3 regions of the Pseudomonas sp. JE3303 genome follow, and region 2 is predicted to be linked to each of the others. Evidence: predicted binding sites of a transcription regulator. Region 2 holds the regulator's gene; each other region holds the start of a gene.
The links. Region 2 encodes FliA, which starts transcription of late flagellar genes. Its sites were predicted from a motif close to CTAAAGTTTNNNNNNNNNNNGCCGNTAA; they were not measured.
Positions count from the first base shown of each region.

Region 1: AC0ZZU_RS13290 (methyl-accepting chemotaxis protein) is a predicted target of FliA. The motif match lies at 3,321-3,348, and genes of this name have one in related genera.
Region 3: AC0ZZU_RS19355 (methyl-accepting chemotaxis protein) is a predicted target of FliA. The motif match lies at 3,154-3,181, and genes of this name have one in related genera.

Region 1 covers NZ_JBWGIF010000008.1:155,944-162,384, forward strand. Annotated here, with positions in the region: gene AC0ZZU_RS13270 (ammonium transporter) at 1-61, shown strand, start outside; gene AC0ZZU_RS13275 (glutaredoxin family protein) at 144-380, shown strand; gene AC0ZZU_RS13280 (transcriptional regulator) at 462-770, shown strand; gene AC0ZZU_RS13285 (pseudouridine synthase) at 821-1,705, shown strand; gene AC0ZZU_RS13290 (methyl-accepting chemotaxis protein) at 1,725-3,290, opposite strand; gene acnA (aconitate hydratase AcnA) at 3,417-6,158, opposite strand; gene rlmM (23S rRNA (cytidine(2498)-2'-O)-methyltransferase RlmM) at 6,414-6,441, shown strand, end outside.
Region 2 covers NZ_JBWGIF010000014.1:80,105-86,545, forward strand. Annotated here, with positions in the region: gene flhF (flagellar biosynthesis protein FlhF) at 1-290, shown strand, start outside; gene fleN (flagellar synthesis regulator FleN) at 405-1,238, shown strand; gene fliA (RNA polymerase sigma factor FliA) at 1,235-1,975, shown strand; gene AC0ZZU_RS19830 (chemotaxis response regulator CheY) at 2,077-2,451, shown strand; gene AC0ZZU_RS19835 (protein phosphatase CheZ) at 2,470-3,258, shown strand; gene AC0ZZU_RS19840 (chemotaxis protein CheA) at 3,271-5,454, shown strand; gene AC0ZZU_RS19845 (protein-glutamate methylesterase/protein-glutamine glutaminase) at 5,500-6,441, shown strand, end outside.
Region 3 covers NZ_JBWGIF010000013.1:209,250-215,690, reverse strand. Annotated here, with positions in the region: gene ggt (gamma-glutamyltransferase) at 1-1,105, shown strand, start outside; gene AC0ZZU_RS19355 (methyl-accepting chemotaxis protein) at 1,148-3,067, opposite strand; gene ypfJ (KPN_02809 family neutral zinc metallopeptidase) at 3,208-4,086, opposite strand; gene pcaH (protocatechuate 3,4-dioxygenase subunit beta) at 4,288-5,007, shown strand; gene pcaG (protocatechuate 3,4-dioxygenase subunit alpha) at 5,019-5,624, shown strand; gene trmA (tRNA (uridine(54)-C5)-methyltransferase TrmA) at 5,688-6,441, opposite strand, start outside.

The DNA.
Region 1 (6,441 bases), on a different contig from region 2:
GGAGGAGTTTCATGGCGCGGACCTGTCGATCCACCGCATCGGCGCCACCAGCCAGGACTGAGCCGGCACCCGACCGGCGTGCAACCCGCGCCGCCCGGACCTAGAATGAGTATCCATCCCCTGGCACTGCGGACACCATGCCCATGCTTCCTGAATGCCAACTGTTTGGTACCCTGGGGTGCCACCTGTGCGAAGTGGCGGAGGCACTGCTGATGCCGTTCGTCGAGCATGGCCTGCTGGTGGAGCTGGTCGACATCGCCGAACACGAGGCGATGTACGAGCGCTATTCGCTGACCATCCCGGTGCTGCGCCGCTGCGACACGGGGGGGGAGCTGAGCTGGCCGTTCGATGCGGAGCAGGTAGTGGCCTTCCTTCGCTGAAAGTCGTCACCCGGAGTTTGACGGCATGGGTGACGCGCCCTACACTGTATATCGATACAGTATGCGGGTGGAGCGGGAATGATGGTCAATGTCGAACAACTGAAGTACAGCGTCAATCGCATGTCTCCCGACCTGCTACGCGATGCGGTGCTCGAACTCCGTCTTGACGGCCTGGTCACCGAGGGCAAGACGCCATTTGGCAAGGTGCACTTCAATACCTGTTTCGCCGAGATCGAAGCGTCGTTCCAGCGCGCCGGCTACCATCGGCCACTCGACGTGGTGGGCTACGAGGGGCTTATCTACGCCCTGTACGATCCCAGCCGGTGGGAGGCTGTGCAAGTGCTGCGCTGGCTCAAGGAATACAGCGAAATGGCCGCCCACGCTGGTTGAACGGGCGTCCTTTGGAGGATAATGCCCGGCCCGATTCCACGAGCCTTGCCATGACTTCCCCTTTCGATCCGGCACGTCACCAGGCCAGCACCCTTTGCCTGCCGCCCGGCAACTGGGCGACGGTGCTTGATTGCCTGTGCGATCACTTCAAGGCCATCAGCCGCGAGCAGTGGCTGGACCGCATCGCCCGCGCACGTGTGCTCGATGCATCGGGGCAGGCCATCAGCATCGACCTGCCATACCGTCAGGGTCTGAGAATCCACTATTTCCGCGAAGTGCCGAACGAGAAGGCGATACCGGTAGAGGAGACGATCCTGTATGCCGATGAGCATCTGGTGGTGGCTGACAAGCCGCATTTTCTGCCCGTGACGCCGACAGGCGAGTATGTAGAGCAGACTCTTCTGCGCCGCCTGATCCGCCGTCTCGACAACCCGCACCTGGTGCCCTTGCACCGGATCGATCGGCATACCGCAGGGTTGGTGCTGTTTTCAGCCGACCCCCAAAGTCGCTCCGCCTATCAGTCGCTGTTTCCCAACCGCCAGATCGACAAGCGCTACCAGGCGATTGCCGGTGCCTTGCCAGCGCTTGAGTTTCCTCTGGTGCACAAGAGCAGGCTGGTCCACGGCGAGCCCTTCTTCCGCATGCAGGAAGTGCCTGGCATCGCCAACAGCGAGACCGTGGCCGAGGTGCTCGAGCGCAACGGCGAGTGGTGGCGCTATGGTCTGTCGCCGGTGACGGGCAAGACCCATCAATTGCGCGTCCACATGAGCGCCCTGGGTGCCGGGATCTGCAACGACCCGTTCTACCCCGAGCTGCGCAAGGTCGAAGATGACTACTCCAGGCCGCTCAAGCTGCTGGCGAAGAGCCTCAGGTTCAAGGATCCGCTGACCGGCGATGAGCGCTGCTTCGAGAGCAGGTTGAGCCTGGAGTGGTAGGTGGAAGGTAGCCGCGTGGCTACCGGTTGAACCGCTCCACCAGCGAATACTGGCTGGTCGCTGTACGCGTCAGTTCTTCACTGAGCTGCGCCGAATGCTGGGCCTGCTCGGACGTATGATCGGCCAGCTCGGCAATGGTCGTGATATTGCGGCTGATCTCATCCGCCACGGCCGTCTGTTCCTCGGTGGCAGCGGCGATCTGGGTCGTCATGTCGGTGATATTGGCAACCGCATCGCTGATCCCGGCCAGTGCCTGGTCCGCTTCCATTACCCGCGCCACGCCTTCCTCGGCTTGGCGATGCCCGGCTTCCATGGTCTGCACGGCGTTGCTGGCGGTCTGCTGCAGTTTGGCGATCAGGCCATGGATCTGACCAGTGGACTCAGCCGTGCGCTGGGCCAGCTGACGGACTTCATCGGCGACCACGGCAAAGCCGCGTCCCATTTCGCCAGCACGCGCGGCCTCGATGGCGGCGTTCAGAGCCAGCAGGTTTGTCTGGTCAGCGATGCCTTTGATCACATCGACCACCCCGCCGATTTCATCACTGTCACGGGCCAGCTGGGTCACGGTCTGACCCGTTTCGCCCACGGCCGCTGACAGGCGCTGTATGGCCGCGCGGGTTTCACCGGCGATTTCACGGCCCTGGCTGGTCAACCGATTGGCCTGCTGCGTGGCATCGGCGGTGCGCTGTACATGGCTGGCCACCTCCTGGGTGGTGGCGGCCATCTGGTTGACCGCTGCGGCGACCTGCTCGGTTTCGACCCGCTGGCGCTCAAGGCCCGTCGAGCTGTTGTGGGCAAGGGTATCGGACTGGCGAGCCTGCGCGTTGAGGTGCTCGGCGCTGTCCTGCAAGCGAGTCAGGCAGGTCTTCATGCGTGCGTCCTGGCTGAGCATGGCCATTTCCAGGCGAGCCTGCACGCCCCGGCTGTCGGTATACATCTGCGCGATAAGCGGGTCGGAGGTAGTCTGGTCGGCCAGGCGCAGCAGGCGCTTGAGACCGCGCTGCTGCCAGCCAAGGCCCAGCAGGCCGAGCGGTACGGACAGCGCCGCGGCCAAGGCAAAGCCCCAGGAATGGCCAATCCAGTTGCCGATCACGAAACCGATCTGGCTGACCAGGATGAACGGCAGCCAGTCCTGCAGTACCGGCAGCCACCGATCACGGCGCGGCACCGCAGGCTTGCCCTGGTTCAAACGCTGGTACAGCGCTTCGGCGCGGCGGATCTGTTCGGCGGTGGGTTTGATCCGCACCGATTCAAAGCCTGCGACCTGGTTGTTTTCGAACACAGGCGTGACGTACGCGTTTACCCAGTAGTGATCGCCCGACTTGCAGCGGTTCTTGACCACGCCCATCCAGGGCTGGCCCTGTTTCAAGGTGCTCCACATATGCTCGAACACCGCGGACGGTACATCCGGGTGACGCACCAGGTTATGCGGCGCATGGATCAGCTCATCCCGCGTGAAGCCGCTGATATCGACAAAGTCATCGTTGCAATAGGTGATCACACCCTTGGAGTTGGTGGTGGAAATCAACCGCTGTTGGGCAGGGAAAGTCCGTTCGCGCTGAGTAATCGGTTGGTTGTTACGCATCTGTAGTTCAATCCGCAGGTCTTTCCAGAGGTATCGGCACAACCTTGTTTTTATTGAGGGAATATTTGTGCGGACTACTGGGCAGGGGCGGCATCAAGCCGCCCCTGCAGCGGGAGGGCGGGAGGGTCAGGCAGCTATCAACTGCCGCAGTACATAATGCAGGATCCCACCGGCCTTGAAGTACTCGACTTCATTGAGCGTATCGATGCGGCAGAGCACCTCTATCTGCTCCTGCTGGCCATCTTCGCGAGTGATACGCAGGGGCAGGCTCATCCCGGGCCGGATGTGCGCATCGCTCAGGCCGAGTATGTCGACGCGCTCCTTGCCGGTCAGGGCCAGGCTCTTGCGGTTCTGTCCGGACGTGAACTGCAGGGGCAGGACCCCCATGCCGACCAGGTTGGAGCGGTGGATGCGCTCGAAGCTCTCGGCGAGAACCGCCTTGACCCCCAGCAGGTTGGTGCCCTTGGCGGCCCAGTCGCGGCTGGAACCGGTGCCGTATTCCTGGCCGGCGATCACCACCAATGGCGTGCCTTCTGCCTGGTAGCGCATGGCGGCATCATAGATTGCCAGTTTTTCGCCGCTGGGCACGTGCACGGTATTGCCGCCCTCTTCGCCGCCAAGCATCTCGTTGCGAATGCGGATGTTGGCGAACGTGCCGCGCATCATTACTTCATGGTTGCCCCGGCGCGAGCCATAGGAGTTGAAGTCGCGGGGCTCGACGCCCTTGTCGCGCAGGTAGCGGCCCGCCGGGCTGTCGGCCTTGATGTTGCCTGCCGGGGAAATGTGGTCGGTGGTCACGGAATCACCAAGCAGCGCCAGGATATGCGCCTGGTCGACGTCGCCGATACTCGGCGGTGGGCCTCCAATGGCGTCAAAGAAGGGCGGATGCTGGATGTAGGTGGAATCGTCCTGCCAGACATAGGTCGCGGCTTGCGGCACTTCGATCGCTTGCCATTGCTCATCACCGGCGAAGACCTCGGCGTATTCCTTGTGAAACATCGTCGTGTCGACGCGCGCCACGGCGTCGGCGATTTCCTGCTGGCTTGGCCAGATGTCACGCAGGTAGACCGGCTCGCCATCGGTGCCCGTGCCCAGGGGCTCGCTGGAGAGGTCGATGCGCACGCTGCCGGCCAGGGCATAGGCCACTACCAGGGGCGGCGATGCCAGCCAGTTGGTTTTCACCAGCGGGTGTACCCGGCCTTCGAAATTGCGGTTGCCCGAGAGCACCGAGGCCACGGTGAGGTCGGCGCTGCTGATGGCCTTCTCGATGGCGTCGTCCAGCGGCCCCGAGTTGCCAATGCAGGTGGTGCAGCCATAGCCGACCAGGTCGAAGCCCAGTTGGTCCAGATAGGGGGTGAGACCGGCGGCCGCATAGTAGTCGGTCACCACCTTGGAGCCAGGAGCCAGCGAACTCTTGACCCATGGCTTGCGCTGCAGCCCTTTTTCCACGGCCTTCTTCGCTACCAGGCCTGCCGCCATCATCACGCTCGGGTTGGAGGTGTTGGTGCAGGAGGTGATCGCGGCAATGACCACGGCGCCGTCGTGCAGCGAGTGATGCTTGCCGCCATGCTCGAAGCTGACTTCTCCGGCCTGGTCGGCATTGCCGACTGCCACGCCGCCACCGCCCTCGCTTTCCAGGCGGCCGACTTCCTTGCTCTGCGGCTTGGGCTGGAGGCCCATGAAACCGTCGAAGGCCTTCCCCACATCGGGCAGCGCGACCCTGTCCTGGGGCCGCTTCGGCCCCGCCAGGCTGGCGACCACTTCGCCCATGTCCAGGCCCAGCGAATCGCTGAACACCGGTTCCTGGCCGGGCAGGCGCCACAGACCCTGCTCCTTGCAATAGGCCTCGACCAATTGCACCGTTTCATCCGGGCGCCCCGAAAGGCGCAGGTACTCCAGGGTCACCTCGTCGACCGGGAAGAACCCGCAGGTCGCGCCGTATTCCGGTGCCATGTTGGCGAGGGTAGCGCGGTCCGCGAGCGGCAATTGGGCCAGGCCATCGCCGTAGAACTCGACGAACTTGCCGACCACACCCTTCTTGCGCAGCATCTGCGTCACTGTCAGCACCAGGTCGGTGGCGGTGATGCCTTCGCGCAGCTTGCCGGTCAGCTTGAAGCCGATCACTTCGGGGATGAGCATCGACACCGGCTGGCCAAGCATGGCCGCTTCCGCCTCGATGCCGCCTACTCCCCAGCCCAGCACGCCGAGCCCGTTGATCATGGTGGTGTGAGAGTCGGTGCCCACCAGCGTGTCGGGGAAGGCATAGGTGCGGCCATCCTCCTCACGTGTCCACACGGTGCGGCCCAGATATTCCAGGTTGACCTGATGGCAGATGCCGGTGCCCGGCGGCACCACGCGGAAATTGTCGAAGGCGCTCTGGCCCCAGCGCAGGAAGGCGTAGCGCTCGCCGTTACGTTGCATCTCGATGTCAACGTTGGCGGCGAATGCCTGCTGGCTGGCATAGCGGTCGACCATCACCGAGTGGTCGATCACCAGGTCGACCGGCGACAGCGGATTGATGCGCTGCGGGTCGCCACCGGCCTTGGCCATGGCCGCGCGCATCGCCGCCAGGTCGACTACCGCCGGGACGCCGGTGAAGTCCTGCATCAACACCCGGGCGGGGCGGTACTGGATCTCACGATCGGAGCGGCGCGCCTTGAGCCATTCGGCGAGCGCGCGCAGGTCGTCGCCGGTGACGGTCTTGCCATCCTCCCAGCGCAACAGGTTTTCCAGCAGGACCTTGAGCGACATGGGCAGCTTCTGCAGGTCGCCGAGCTGACGGGCAGCCTCTGCCAGGCTGAAGTAATGATACGGCCGGCCAGCGATGGTCAGGGTCTTGAGGGTGTTCAGGCTATCGAGCGAGGGCATTGCCAACTCCTTCTGCGCCGGTGGCCGACAATTTTCTGGGTGTTGCCGGTATCACCGCCTCTGTGGAGGTCCGCACGGCACGGACCTGGCTGAAATGGTCAGGTTAGACCGGCTTTGCCGGCCCCAACCCAATACTGGACCGGCGGGGCGTGTCGCAGGTTCCGATCTTCCTTTATCATCTGCCGCTTTGCCGGTGCATGCCTGTGCACCGGGTCAAGGTTGGCGGAATCCGCGCCAACCGTCGTGGAGTGAGAAATGAATACCCTGTTCATGCATTGTCGGC
Region 2 (6,441 bases):
TGACCGCCGCCTACCACAGCTACAAGCGCTGTGGCCTGGCCGGTTGCATCCTGACCAAACTCGATGAAACAGGCAGCCTCGGCGAAGTGCTGAGCCTGGTCATCAGTCATGAACTTCCCGTGGCCTACCTGACCGACGGACCACGGATTCCTGACGATCTTCACCTGCCACGCCGTCACCAGCTGGTGAGCCGCGCGGTCAGTGTGCAGATGCAGGAGGAGCCCAGCGAGGAGGCCATGGCCGACATGTTCGCTGATCTCTACCACAACCCAGGCAGGCGAGCAGGTTGAGGGTCATAATATTGCAAACAACCTACATCAAGGGGTTGCCCGGCAAGTGCCTGGCATTCACAGCGCAATCCCTCATGTGGCCCGGGTTCAAGCGAGACAAGGTAATAAGACAACATGGGTAGCATGCATCCCGTACAGGTGATTGCCGTAACCGGTGGTAAAGGTGGCGTCGGCAAGACAAACGTGTCAGTGAACCTCTCGCTGGCGCTGGCTGAGCTTGGCCGTCGGGTCATGCTGCTGGACGCAGACCTGGGGCTGGCCAACGTCGACGTGTTGCTGGGCCTTACGCCCAAGCGCACGCTGGCCGATGTGATCGAGGGTCGCTGCGAGCTGCGCGACGTGCTCCTGGTGGGGCCGGGTGGCGTGCGCATCGTGCCCGCCGCCTCGGGCACCCAGAGCATGGTGCATCTGGCGCCGGCGCAGCACGCAGGCCTTATCCAGGCCTTCAGCGAGATTGGCGACAACCTCGATGTGCTGGTGATCGACACCGCGGCCGGTATCGGCGACTCGGTGGTCAGTTTCGTGCGCGCCGCCCAGGAAGTGCTGCTGGTGGTCTGCGACGAGCCGACCTCCATCACCGACGCCTATGCGCTGATCAAGTTGCTGAACCGTGACTATGGGATGAATCGTTTCAGAGTGCTCGCCAACATGGCTCAAAGCCCTCAGGAGGGACGCAACCTGTTCGCCAAGCTGACCAAGGTCACCGACCGCTTCCTCGACGTAGCACTGCAATACGTCGGCGCCGTGCCATACGACGAGTGCGTGCGCAAGGCGGTACAGAAGCAGCGGGCCGTGTACGAGGCCTTCCCTCGGTCCAAATGCGCACTGGCGTTCAAGGCCATCGCGCAGAAGGTCGACAGCTGGCCATTGCCCGCCAACCCGCGCGGTCATCTGGAATTTTTCGTCGAGCGCCTGGTGCAACCCACCAGCGCAGGACCGGTGTTATGAACGCGAGCGGTTTCAAGATGTATCCCAAAGCTTCGCGCGACGCCCAGTACGAGCTGGTCGAACGCTACGCGCCTCTGGTCAAGCGGATCGCCTATCACCTGCTGGCACGCTTGCCTGCGAGTGTGCAGGTCGAGGATCTGATCCAGGCCGGCATGATCGGCCTCCTGGAAGTGGCCAACAAATACGACGCCAGCAAGGGCGCCAGTTTCGAGACCTATGCCGGTATCCGCATTCGAGGGGCCATGCTCGACGAGGTGCGCAAGGGCGACTGGGCACCGCGTTCGGTGCACCGCAACACGCGCATGGTCAGCGACGCGATCCGCGCCGTTGAATCAAAAACCGGCCGTGACGCTAAAGATCACGAAGTTGCGGCCGAACTCCAGTTGGGTCTCGATGATTACTACGCGATTCTCAACGATACGTTGGGCAGCCGCCTGTTCAGCTTTGACGACCTTTTGCAGGACGGCGAGCACGAAGGCCTGCACGAGGACGGCGCCAGCGCCCAGGTCGAGCCCTCGCGTGACCTGGAAGACGAGCGCTTCCAGGCGGCCCTGGCCGATGCCATCGCCAACCTGCCAGAGCGTGAGCGCCTGGTGCTGGCGCTGTACTACGACGAAGAGCTGAACCTCAAGGAAATCGGTGAGGTGCTTGGGGTCAGCGAGTCGCGTGTCAGCCAGTTGCACAGCCAGTGCGCAGCGCGTCTGCGCAGCCGCCTCGGGGAATGGCGGGCGCGTTGAACCGACTGTTCACAGTGTTTTTTTGTGGTGCCGAATTGATTGAGCACGCGCTCAGCGCTGAGCGCGTTTAAGACTGCTTGGAGGTCTAATTGAACAAAGACATGAAAATCCTCATCGTTGACGACTTCTCGACGATGCGGCGGATCATCAAGAACCTGTTGCGTGACCTGGGCTTCACCAATACCCAGGAAGCCGACGACGGCACCACCGCGCTGCCGATGCTTGAGAGCAGTCATTTCGACTTTCTCGTGACTGACTGGAACATGCCCGGCATGTCCGGTATCGACCTGCTGCGCAAGGTGCGCGCCGATGAGCGCCTCAAGCACCTGCCGGTACTGATGGTCACGGCCGAAGCCAAGCGCGACCAGATCATCGAAGCGGCGCAGGCCGGCGTCAACGGCTACGTGGTCAAGCCTTTCACCGCGCAAGTACTCAAAGAAAAGATCGAAAAGATCTTCGAACGCGTCAACGGCTGAGTCACGTCAGGGGGCGTCATGGAGTCAACACAATCGTCTTTGGGGGAGTTTGAATCGACCCTGAAGAAACACGCCCAGGAACTGGTCGAGAGCCTTGAACGGGGGCGCTTCGGCGAGGCGGTGCAGCTGATTCATCAGCTCAACCAGACCCGCGACCGTGGCCTGTACCAGGAAGTCGGCAAGCTCACCCGCGAGCTGCACAGTGCGATCGTCAGTTTCCAGATCGACCCGCGCATGCCGCAGGCCGAGGAAATGTCGCAGATCACCGATGCCACCGAGCGCCTGTCCTACGTGGTCAGGCTCACCGAGGGCGCGGCCAACCGGACCATGGACCTGGTGGAGGACAGCACGCCGGTGTTGAACTCGCTGGCGTCCGAGGCCCAGTCACTGAGCGTCGACTGGCAGCGCTTCATGCGCCGCGAGGTCGCGGCGCCGGAGTTTCGTGAGCTGGCCAAGCGCGTCGACAGTTTCCTGACGCGCAGCGAGGAGGGCAACCGCAAGGTCGCCGGGCATCTCAACGACATTCTGCTGGCCCAGGACTACCAAGACCTGACCGGCCAGGTGATCAAACGGGTGACGCAACTGGTCACCGATGTGGAAAGCAACCTGCTCAAGCTCGTGCTGATGGCCAGTCAGGTCGACCGGTTTGCCGGTATCGAACATGACCATGAGCAGCTGCGTGCTGAAAAAGATCAAGAAATACATCCGACTCGGGGTGAAGGTCCGCAGATTCATGCCGATAAGCGTGAAGACGTTGTGTCCGGTCAGGACGATGTCGACGATCTGCTGTCCAGCCTTGGTTTTTAGGGAGCACCTTTGATGAGTTTCGGCGCCGATGAAGAAATCCTTCAGGATTTCCTGGTAGAAGCCGGCGAGATCCTTGAGCAACTGTCCGAGCAATTGGTCGAGCTGGAAAGCCGGCCCGATGATGCCGACCTGCTCAATGCGATCTTTCGCGGTTTTCACACTGTAAAAGGGGGCGCCGGCTTCCTCCAGCTCAATGAGCTGGTGGAGTGCTGCCATATCGCCGAGAACGTGTTCGACATCCTGCGCAAGGGCGAGCGGCGCGTGGACGCGGAACTGATGGACGTGGTCCTGGAAGCTCTGGACACGGTCAACAGCATGTTTGGCCAGGTTCGCGAACGCAGCCCCGTCACACCGGCCACGCCTGAGCTGCTGGATGCCTTGGCGCGCCTTGCCGAGCCCGGCGCAGCCGCACCTGTGGTAGCGGCGCCGGTCATCGAGGCGCCCGCCGCCAGCGATGACATCACCGACACCGAGTTCGAGCAATTGCTCGACTCGCTCGATGCAATCAAGGCTCAGGCCCAGGCTGCCGAGCAGCTGCAAGGCGAGGTGCCTGGCGCCACCGCGGGTGACGAGATCACCGATGCCGAGTTCGAGTCGCTGCTCGACCAGCTGCACGGCAAGGGCCAGTTCGTGCCCGATGTCGTCAGCCCTGTCGTCGAGAAGACGCCCGCCGCGGCGCCTGTCGGGGACGAGATCACCGATGACGAGTTCGAGGCACTGCTCGACCAGTTGCACGGCAAGGGCACCTTTGCCGCCGATGCGCTGCCCGCAGCCAGCACCGCGCCTGCCGCTCCGGCCACCGGCAACCAAGCGCCCGCCGAGCACATCAGCGAGCACGAATTCGAAGCCTTGCTCGATGAGCTGCATGGCAAGGGCAAGTTTTCCGACAGCGCCGTGGCGAACGCCGCGCCTGCTCCTGCCGCCAAGCCACAGGCCGCCGCGCCAGCCAGGCCAGCCCCTGTCGCCAAGCCTGGGATACCGGCCCGTGCCGGTGCGCCTGGCGCCGAAAAGCCTGCGGTCAGCGAAGCGGAAACCACGGTGCGCGTCGATACCGCGCGCCTGGACGAAATCATGAACATGGTCGGCGAACTGGTGCTGGTGCGTAACCGCCTGGTGCGCCTGGGCCTGAACAGCGGCGACGAGGCCATGTCCAAGGCCGTGTCGAACCTGGACGTCGTCACCGCCGACCTGCAGACCGCGGTCATGAAGACGCGCATGCAGCCGATCAAGAAGGTCTTCGGGCGCTTCCCGCGGCTGGTCCGGGACTTGGCCCGCCAGCTCAGGAAAGAGATCAACCTGGAGCTGGTCGGCGAAGAGACCGACCTGGACAAGAACCTCGTCGAGGCCCTGGCCGACCCGCTGGTCCACCTGGTGCGCAACGCCGTGGACCATGGCATCGAATCCCCTGAAGAGCGCGAGGCCGAAGGCAAGGCGCGTGGCGGCAAGGTGGTGCTGTCGGCCGAGCAGGAGGGTGACCATATCCTGCTGTCGATCTCCGATGACGGCAAGGGCATGGACCCCAACGTGCTGCGTGCCAAGGCCGTGGAAAAGGGCCTGATGGACAAGGACGCCGCCGAGCGACTGAGCGAGTCGGACTGCTACAACCTGATCTTCGCCCCGGGTTTCTCGACCAAGACCGAGATCTCGGACGTGTCGGGCCGCGGTGTGGGCATGGACGTGGTCAAGACCAAGATCTCCCAGCTCAACGGCTCGATCAACATCTTCTCGGCCAAGGGCCAGGGTTCGAAGATCGTCATCAAGGTGCCATTGACCCTGGCGATCATGCCGACCCTGATGGTCATGCTGGGCAACCAGGCGTTTGCCTTCCCGCTGGTCAACGTCAACGAGATCTTCCACCTCGACCTGTCGCGCACCAACGTGGTCGACGGCCAGGAAGTGGTGATCGTGCGCGACAAGGCCTTGCCGCTGTTCTACCTCAAGCGCTGGCTGGTGCGCTCCGCTGCCCATGAAGAGCAGCGGGAAGGCCATGTGGTGATCCTGTCGGTCGGCACCCAGCGCATCGGTTTTGTCGTCGACCAGCTGGTCGGCCAGGAAGAAGTCGTGATCAAGCCGCTGGGCAAGATGCTCCAGGGCACCCCCGGCATGTCGGGCGCCACCATCACCGGTGACGGGCGCATTGCGCTGATCCTCGATGTACCGAGCATGCTCAAGCGTTACGCCGCCCGGCGTATTTGATTTCGGCGGCGTGACCTGGCGGTTGCGCCGTCCAATGGAGTGTTTATGGCAGTCAAGGTCCTGGTGGTGGATGATTCCGGTTTCTTCCGCCGGCGCGTCTCGGAAATTCTCTCGGCAGACCCGACCATCAAGGTGGTGGGGACTGCGGCCAACGGCAAGGAAGCGATAGACCAGACCCTGGCGCTCAAGCCCGATGTGATCACCATGGACTATGAAATGCCCATGATGGATGGCATCACCGCCGTGCGTCACATCATGCAGCGCTGCCCGACGCCCGTACTGATGTTCTCATCGCTCACCCACGAAGGCGCGCGCGTGACGCTCGACGCGCTGGATGCCGGTGCCGTGGATTACCTGCCGAAGAATTTCGAGGACATCTCGCGCAACCCGGACAAGGTCAAGCAGATGCTGTGCGAGAAGGTCCACACCTTGTCGCGCAGCAATCGCCGCTTCGGCGGCCTTGCCGCATCTGTGGCCGCCGCGTCCCCAGCCCCGGCGCCGAACGCTGCGGCGCCTGCCAGCAGCCTTGCCGGCGGTGCAGCCCTGCGCACGCCCATGGCCCCGGCCCGCAGCGCGGCGCCTGCACACGCACATTCGCCGGCACCCAAGCGCAAGCCTTACAAACTGGTCGCCATCGGTACCTCGACCGGCGGCCCTGTGGCCCTGCAGCGGGTGCTGACCCAGCTGCCGGTGAATTTCCCGGCGCCGATCGTGCTGATCCAGCACATGCCGGCGGCGTTCACCAAGGCTTTCGCCGAACGCCTCGACAAGCTCTGCCGCATCCGCGTCAAGGAAGCCGAAGACGGTGATGTACTGCGCCCGGGCCTCGCCCTGCTGGCGCCCGGTGGCAAGCAGATGATGGTCGACGGCCGCGGCACGGTGAAGATCCTCCCCGGTGACGAGCGCCTCAACTACAAGCCCTGCGTGGACATCACCTTTGGGTCGGCCGCCAAGTCCTATGGCGACAAGGTGCTCTCGGTGGTGCTC
Region 3 (6,441 bases), on a different contig from region 2:
CAGCATGAAGGTCGGTGAGTCCTTCAAACAGCCTGAGCTGGCGCAGACGCTGGAGCGCCTCGCCGACAAGGGCGTCAGCGACTTCTATCAAGGCAAGACCGCAGACCTGCTGGTGGCGCAGATGCAAGCCGACAAGGGTCTGATCACCAAGGACGACCTGAAGGACTACAAGGCTGTGTGGCGTGATCCCATCGCCATCGACTGGCGCGGCAACACTGTCTATACCGCACCGGCGCCAAGCTCCGGCGGTGTGGCGCTGGCGCAGCTGCTGGGCATCAAGGAGTTGCGTGCCGCGGACTTCAAGGACGTCGAGCTCAACTCCGCGCGCTACATCCATCTGTTGGCCGAGATCGAGAAGCGGGTGTTCGCGGACCGTGCCGACTATCTGGGCGACCCGGCGTTCACCAAGGTGCCGGCGGACCGGCTGGTGGCCAAGGAGTACCTGGCCAAGCGCGCCTTGCAGGTCAATCCAACGGCGATTTCCGAGACCGACAAGGTCCGTCCAGGCCTGGAGCCCCACCAGACCACGCACTTCTCGATCGTCGACAAACAGGGCAATGCGGTGAGCAACACCTACACGCTCAACCTGGACTATGGCAGCGGAGTGGTGGTCAAGGGTGCCGGCTTCCTGCTCAATGACGAAATGGACGACTTCAGCGCCAAGCCGGGCGTGGCCAACGCTTTCGGTGTGGTTGGCGGGGATGCCAATGCCATCGCGCCGGGCAAGCGCATGCTTTCGTCGATGAGTCCGACCCTGGTCACCCGGGACGGCCAAGTGACCCTGGTGCTGGGCACTCCAGGCGGTTCGCGGATCTTCACCTCGATCTTCCAGGTCATGAACAATCTCTACGACTACAACCTGCCGCTTGAGAAAGCCGTGGCGGCGCAGCGCGTGCACCATCAGTTGCTGCCCAAGGACACGATCTACTTCGATGCCTTCGCGCCACTGACCGGCAAGGTGGCCGAGGAGCTGAAGAAGATGGGCTACACCCTGGAGGACCAAGGCTGGGAGATGGGCGACATCCAGGCGATCCGGGTGAAGGGCACGGCGCTGGAGACCGCGTCGGATCCGCGCGGGCGTGGGGTCGGGATGGTGGTCAGGTAAGAGAAGGGACTGGGGCCGCGAAACGGCCCCAGGATTCAGCGGTCAGACGCGGAAATGGCTGACCATGGTCTGTAGCTGATTTCCAAGCCGCGCCAGTTCGACGCTGGAGGCGGCTGTCTCTTCACTCGCCGCGGAGGTCTGTTCCGACACATCGCGCACATTCAGGATGCTTCGGGTGATCTCCTCGGCAACGGCACTCTGCTGTTCCGCGGCTGCGGCGATCTGCTGGTTCATCGACTGGATGTTCGACACCGTGCGCGTGATGCTTTCCAGCGAGGCACCGGCCTTGCGGGTGAGCTCGACGCTGCTGTCGGTCAGGGTGCGGCTGCCCAGCATCACATTGGCCACCTGCTGGGTGCCGTTCTGCAGGCTGGCGACCAGCTCTTCGATTTCTTCGGTGGACTTCTGCGTGCGCTGGGCCAGCCCGCGCACTTCATCAGCCACCACCGCGAAGCCGCGCCCGGCCTCGCCGGCACGGGCCGCCTCGATGGCGGCATTGAGCGCCAGCAGGTTGGTCTGCTCGGCCACTGACTTGATCACGTCCATGACGCTACCGATCTTCTGGCTTTCCTGCTGCAGCAGCTCCATGGCTTCGGTGGAGCGTTTGACCTCCTGCGCCAGGCGTTCGATCTGGCTGATCGCTTCGCCCACGACTCGGTCGCCGGTACGCGCCTGGCCATCGGCTTCGGTCGCGGCCTGCGAGGCCTGCTCGGCGTTGCGCGCGACTTCCTGCACGGTCATGGCCATTTCGTGCATGGCAGTAGCGACCTGGTCAGTTTCGACCTTCTGGCTGTTGACCCCGGCGCTGGTCTGCTCGGTAACCGCCGACAGCTCTTCGGCGGCGCTGGCGATCTGGGTAACGCCATCGCGAATACCGGAGATCAGGTCGCGCAGGGTAGTGCCCATGCGTGCGATGCCTTGTTGCAGCACGCCCAGTTCGTCGCGGCGAGTGACGCGCACGTCATGGGTCAGGTCGCCGGCGGCGATCTTTTCCACGACTTCCAGGGTTTCGCGCAGTGGGCGGGTAATCTGGCGGGTGATCAGGACGGCAGCCAATACGCCGAACAGCAAGGCCAGCAAGGTGGCGATGATCTGCAGCGTACGGGCCTCGGCGCTTTCGCTGTCCCGGCGGTCGAGCTGGATCTTGTACAGCTGGTCGCTGATCTTGACGATGGCCGCGCCTTCAACGGTCATTTCCTGGCGAGCTTCGGCAATGACCGCAAGGGCATCGCGGAACTGGCGCAGGGAATCGCGCAAGGCCACCATTTCATTCTCGAACTGCTGTACACGGGCGGCTTCATTGGGCAATTGCTGCTTGAGGACGTCGATACCCACCAAGGCGGTTTCCAGCTGGGTGAGTGCGGCCTGCTCTGCGCTGGCGCTGGCGTCGGCGATATAACTGCGGATTTCGAGACGGGCCTGGCTCAGCTGTTGCTTCGCGGTGCTGATCACCTGGTACTGCTGCAGACGGACCGCATCGCTTTCAGGCTGATCGAGCACGCTCCGGCCAAGGGCATCGAGTGCCTGGTCGGCGCGGTTCGCGATCTGCATCATGTTGTCTCGAACCGCCTGGCGGCTTTTGTACCCAGCACGCATCTTTTCCAGGGAGACCTGGTACTGGCCGATCACATCGCCCAGCTCGCGCAGCAGCTTGACGTTCTCGGGGCTGGTGAAGCTGGCAAGCAACTTCTGCTGTTGCGCGCCGAAGGTGTCGAGCTTGACCTTGACGGCAGCCGCCGCAGCGTCGTCGCCGTTGGTCAGCATGTACTGCAGGCGCGTGATGCGCATGTTGGTCAGGTCATTGTTGAGCTGACCGATGTCGCCCATCCAGTTGCTGCGGTTGATGAGGCTGCCCAGGCTGTTCCAGCCCGTCAGGGCCAGCAGCCCGGTCAGCACGAGCACCAGGCCGAAGCCCAGTCCCAGTTTGAGGTTGACGCTGATGTTGGCAAACCAGCTGTTCATGCACGCTCTCCAGAAATTGTTCGCTCACTTGATCTTGATCTGGCGGACGTTGTCTTTCTTGAGAGCCCGCTGATTTCGTGCATGGGTTATCGGCGGGTATCGCGGAAGCTGAAACGCTTTTTTTGCTTAATTGCCTTCTGTTACAGGCCCCGGGCGCTGAACGTATCGCAATCGGTCACCTCTCCTGTAGCAAAGCCGGTCTTGAACCATTTCACCCGCTGCGCGGAAGTGCCGTGGGTAAAGGAATCCGGTACGACGCGCCCCTGGCCTTGTTGCTGCAAGCGGTCATCGCCAATGGCATTGGCGGCGTTGAGGGCTTCTTCCACGTCACCCGGTTCCAGCCAGTTCAGGCGTTTCTGCGCCTGGAAAGCCCAGACGCCGGCCAGGCAGTCGGCCTGCAGCTCCTGGCGTACCAGCAAACCGTTGGTGCCCTCCATGCGCTGGCCTCGTTGGCGGGCAGCCTCCACCTGCTTCGAGACGCCGAGCAGCGTCTGCACATGGTGGCCGATCTCATGGGCAATCACGTAGGCCTGGGCGAAGTCGCCTGCGGCGGAGAAGCGTTGTTCCATCTCGCGGAAGAAGGTCATGTCCAGGTAGACCTTCTGGTCGGCAGGGCAGTAGAACGGGCCTACGGCCGAGGAGGCAAAGCCGCAGGCTGAATTCACCTGACCGCTGAACAGCACCAGGGTCGGATCGCGGTACTGGCGGCCGCCCTGGGCGAACAGCGCCTTCCAGGTGTCCTCGGTGTCGCCCAGCACCGACGCAACGAACTCGGCCTGCTCATCGTTGGCCGGTGGCGCCTGGCCGCTGGGGCCGGAGGTCGCACCCTGCTGTTGCATCTGCCCGGTAAGCTGGCCAAGAATCTGCAAGGGGTCCTGTCCGGTAATCCAGCCGATCCCGACGATCAGCAGGATGGCACCGATGCCCAAGCCCTTGCCGCCGCCGAAGCGCATGCCGCCACCGCCCTCCCCACGGGCATCGACCACATTGTCGCTACGCCTGCCTTTTCGCCATTGCATGGATGCTCTCCCGCATCAGGAAATATGGAACAAAGATTAGTCCAGCCATGGCACCCACGGGAGGCGGGTACAGGCGACATAACCGTTTGGTTATGCATGCGACAGCGGTTTTCAGTATTCAGCTCCCGCTACTTGTCCGAAACTGCACGCTCGCCTGCCACGCACAGGCGACCCGATAATTCCAAGAGAGAGGAAACCGGAATGCCTGCCCAGGACACCAGCCGCTTTGTGATCCGCGATCGCAACTGGCACCCCAAGGCCTTGACCCCTGACTACAAGACCTCGACGATGCGCTCCCCGCGCCAGGCACTGGTCAGCATTCCCCAGTCGATCAGTGAGAGCACCGGCCCCAACTTCTCGCACCTGGGCTTCGGCCCCCACGACAACGACCTGCTTCTCAACTTCAACAATGGTGGCCTGCCGATCGGCGAGCGCATCATCGTTGCCGGACGCGTGTGCGACCAGTTCGGCAAGCCTGTGCCCAACACCCTGGTGGAAATGTGGCAAGCCAACGCCGGTGGCCGCTACCGCCACAAGAACGACCGCTACCTGGCCCCGCTTGACCCCAATTTCGGCGGTGTAGGCCGCACCCTCACGGACAGCCAGGGCTATTACAGCTTCCGCACCATCAAGCCCGGCCCTTACCCATGGCGCAACGGTCCTAACGACTGGCGTCCGGCGCATATCCACGTCTCGGTCAGCGGCCCGTCGATTGCAACCCGCCTGATCACCCAGCTGTATTTCGAAGGCGACCCGCTCATCCCCATGTGCCCGATCGTCAAGTCCATCGCCAACCCTGAGGCGGTGCAGCAACTGATCGCCAAGCTCGACATGAGCAACGCCAACCCGATGGATTGCCTGGCCTACCGCTTTGATATCGTCCTGCGCGGCCAGCGCCAGACCCACTTCGAAAACTGCTGAGGAGGCCCGTCATGCCTATCGAACTGCTGCCCGAAACCCCTTCGCAGACCGCTGGCCCCTATGTGCACATCGGCCTGGCCCTTGAAGCGGCGGGCAATCCACCCCGCGACCGCGAGATCTGGAACCGCCTGGCCCAGCGTGACGCGGCTGGCGAGCACATCGTGCTGATCGGCCATGTCTATGACGGAAACGGCCACCTGGTGCGTGATTCGTTTCTGGAGTTCTGGCAGGCCGATGCTGCAGGCCAGTACGTCGACGACTACAACCCCGAGAACGACTTCAACAGCTTTGGCCGCACGGCCACCACCTTCGATGCGGGCGAGTGGGCGCTGCACACGGTCAAGCCAGGCGTGGTGACCAATGCCGCAGGCATGCCGATGGCACCGCATATCAACGTCAGCCTGTTTGCCCGGGGGATCAATATCCACTTGCACACGCGGCTGTACTTCGAAGACGAGGCCGAGGCCAACGCAAGGTGCCCGGTGTTGAATCTGATCGAGCAGCCGCAGCGGCGCGAGACATTGGTTGCACGGCGGTGCGAGGTGGAAGGGAAGACGGCGTACCGGTTCGATATCCGGATCCAGGGGGAGGGGGAGACGGTGTTCTTCGATTTCTGATGCAAGACCGCGCCACTGCGATCTGCTGACTTGCCAGCGAATAGCAGCGGCGCGGTGAATGGGTTACCGCCGGACCAGCAGCACTCCGCTTTCCATATGGTGCGTATATGGGAACTGATCAAACACCGCGCACCGCTCAACCCGGTGCGTGTCCTGCAGCTGGGCAATGTTGGCCGCCAGCGTCTCCGGGTTGCAGGAGATGTACAGGATGCGCTCGAAGCGGCGGGTCAGCTCGCAGGTGTCCGGGTCCATCCCGGCACGGGGCGGGTCGACGAACACGCTGCCGAAGTCGTAGCTTTTGAGGTCGATCCCTTCCAGGCGGCGGAAAGGCCGCACCTCGTTGAGGGCCTCGGTCAACTCTTCGGCCGACAGGCGCACCAGGCGCACGTTGTCGACGCCGTTGTCATCCAGGTTGTGCAGCGCGGCATTCACCGAGGTCTTGCTGATCTCGGTGGCCAGCACCTTGCGCACTCGGGTCGCGAGGGGCAGGGTGAAGTTGCCATTGCCGCAGTACAACTCCAGCAGGTCGTCATCGCGCTCGCCCAGCGCCTCGTAGGCCCAGCCAAGCATCTTCTCGTTCACCGTGCCGTTGGGCTGGGTGAAAGCACCCTCTGGCTGGCGATAGCGGAATGTACGCCCGGCAACATCGAGCGATTCGACGGCGTAGTCGCGGCCTATCACCACGCGCTTGCCCTTCGAGCGGCCGATGATGCTCACGCCCAACTCGGCGGACAACTGCTGTGCTTCGGCTTCCCATGCCTCGTCCAGCGGACGGTGGTAGCAGAGGGTGATCATCGCGTCGCCCGCGAGGGTGGTC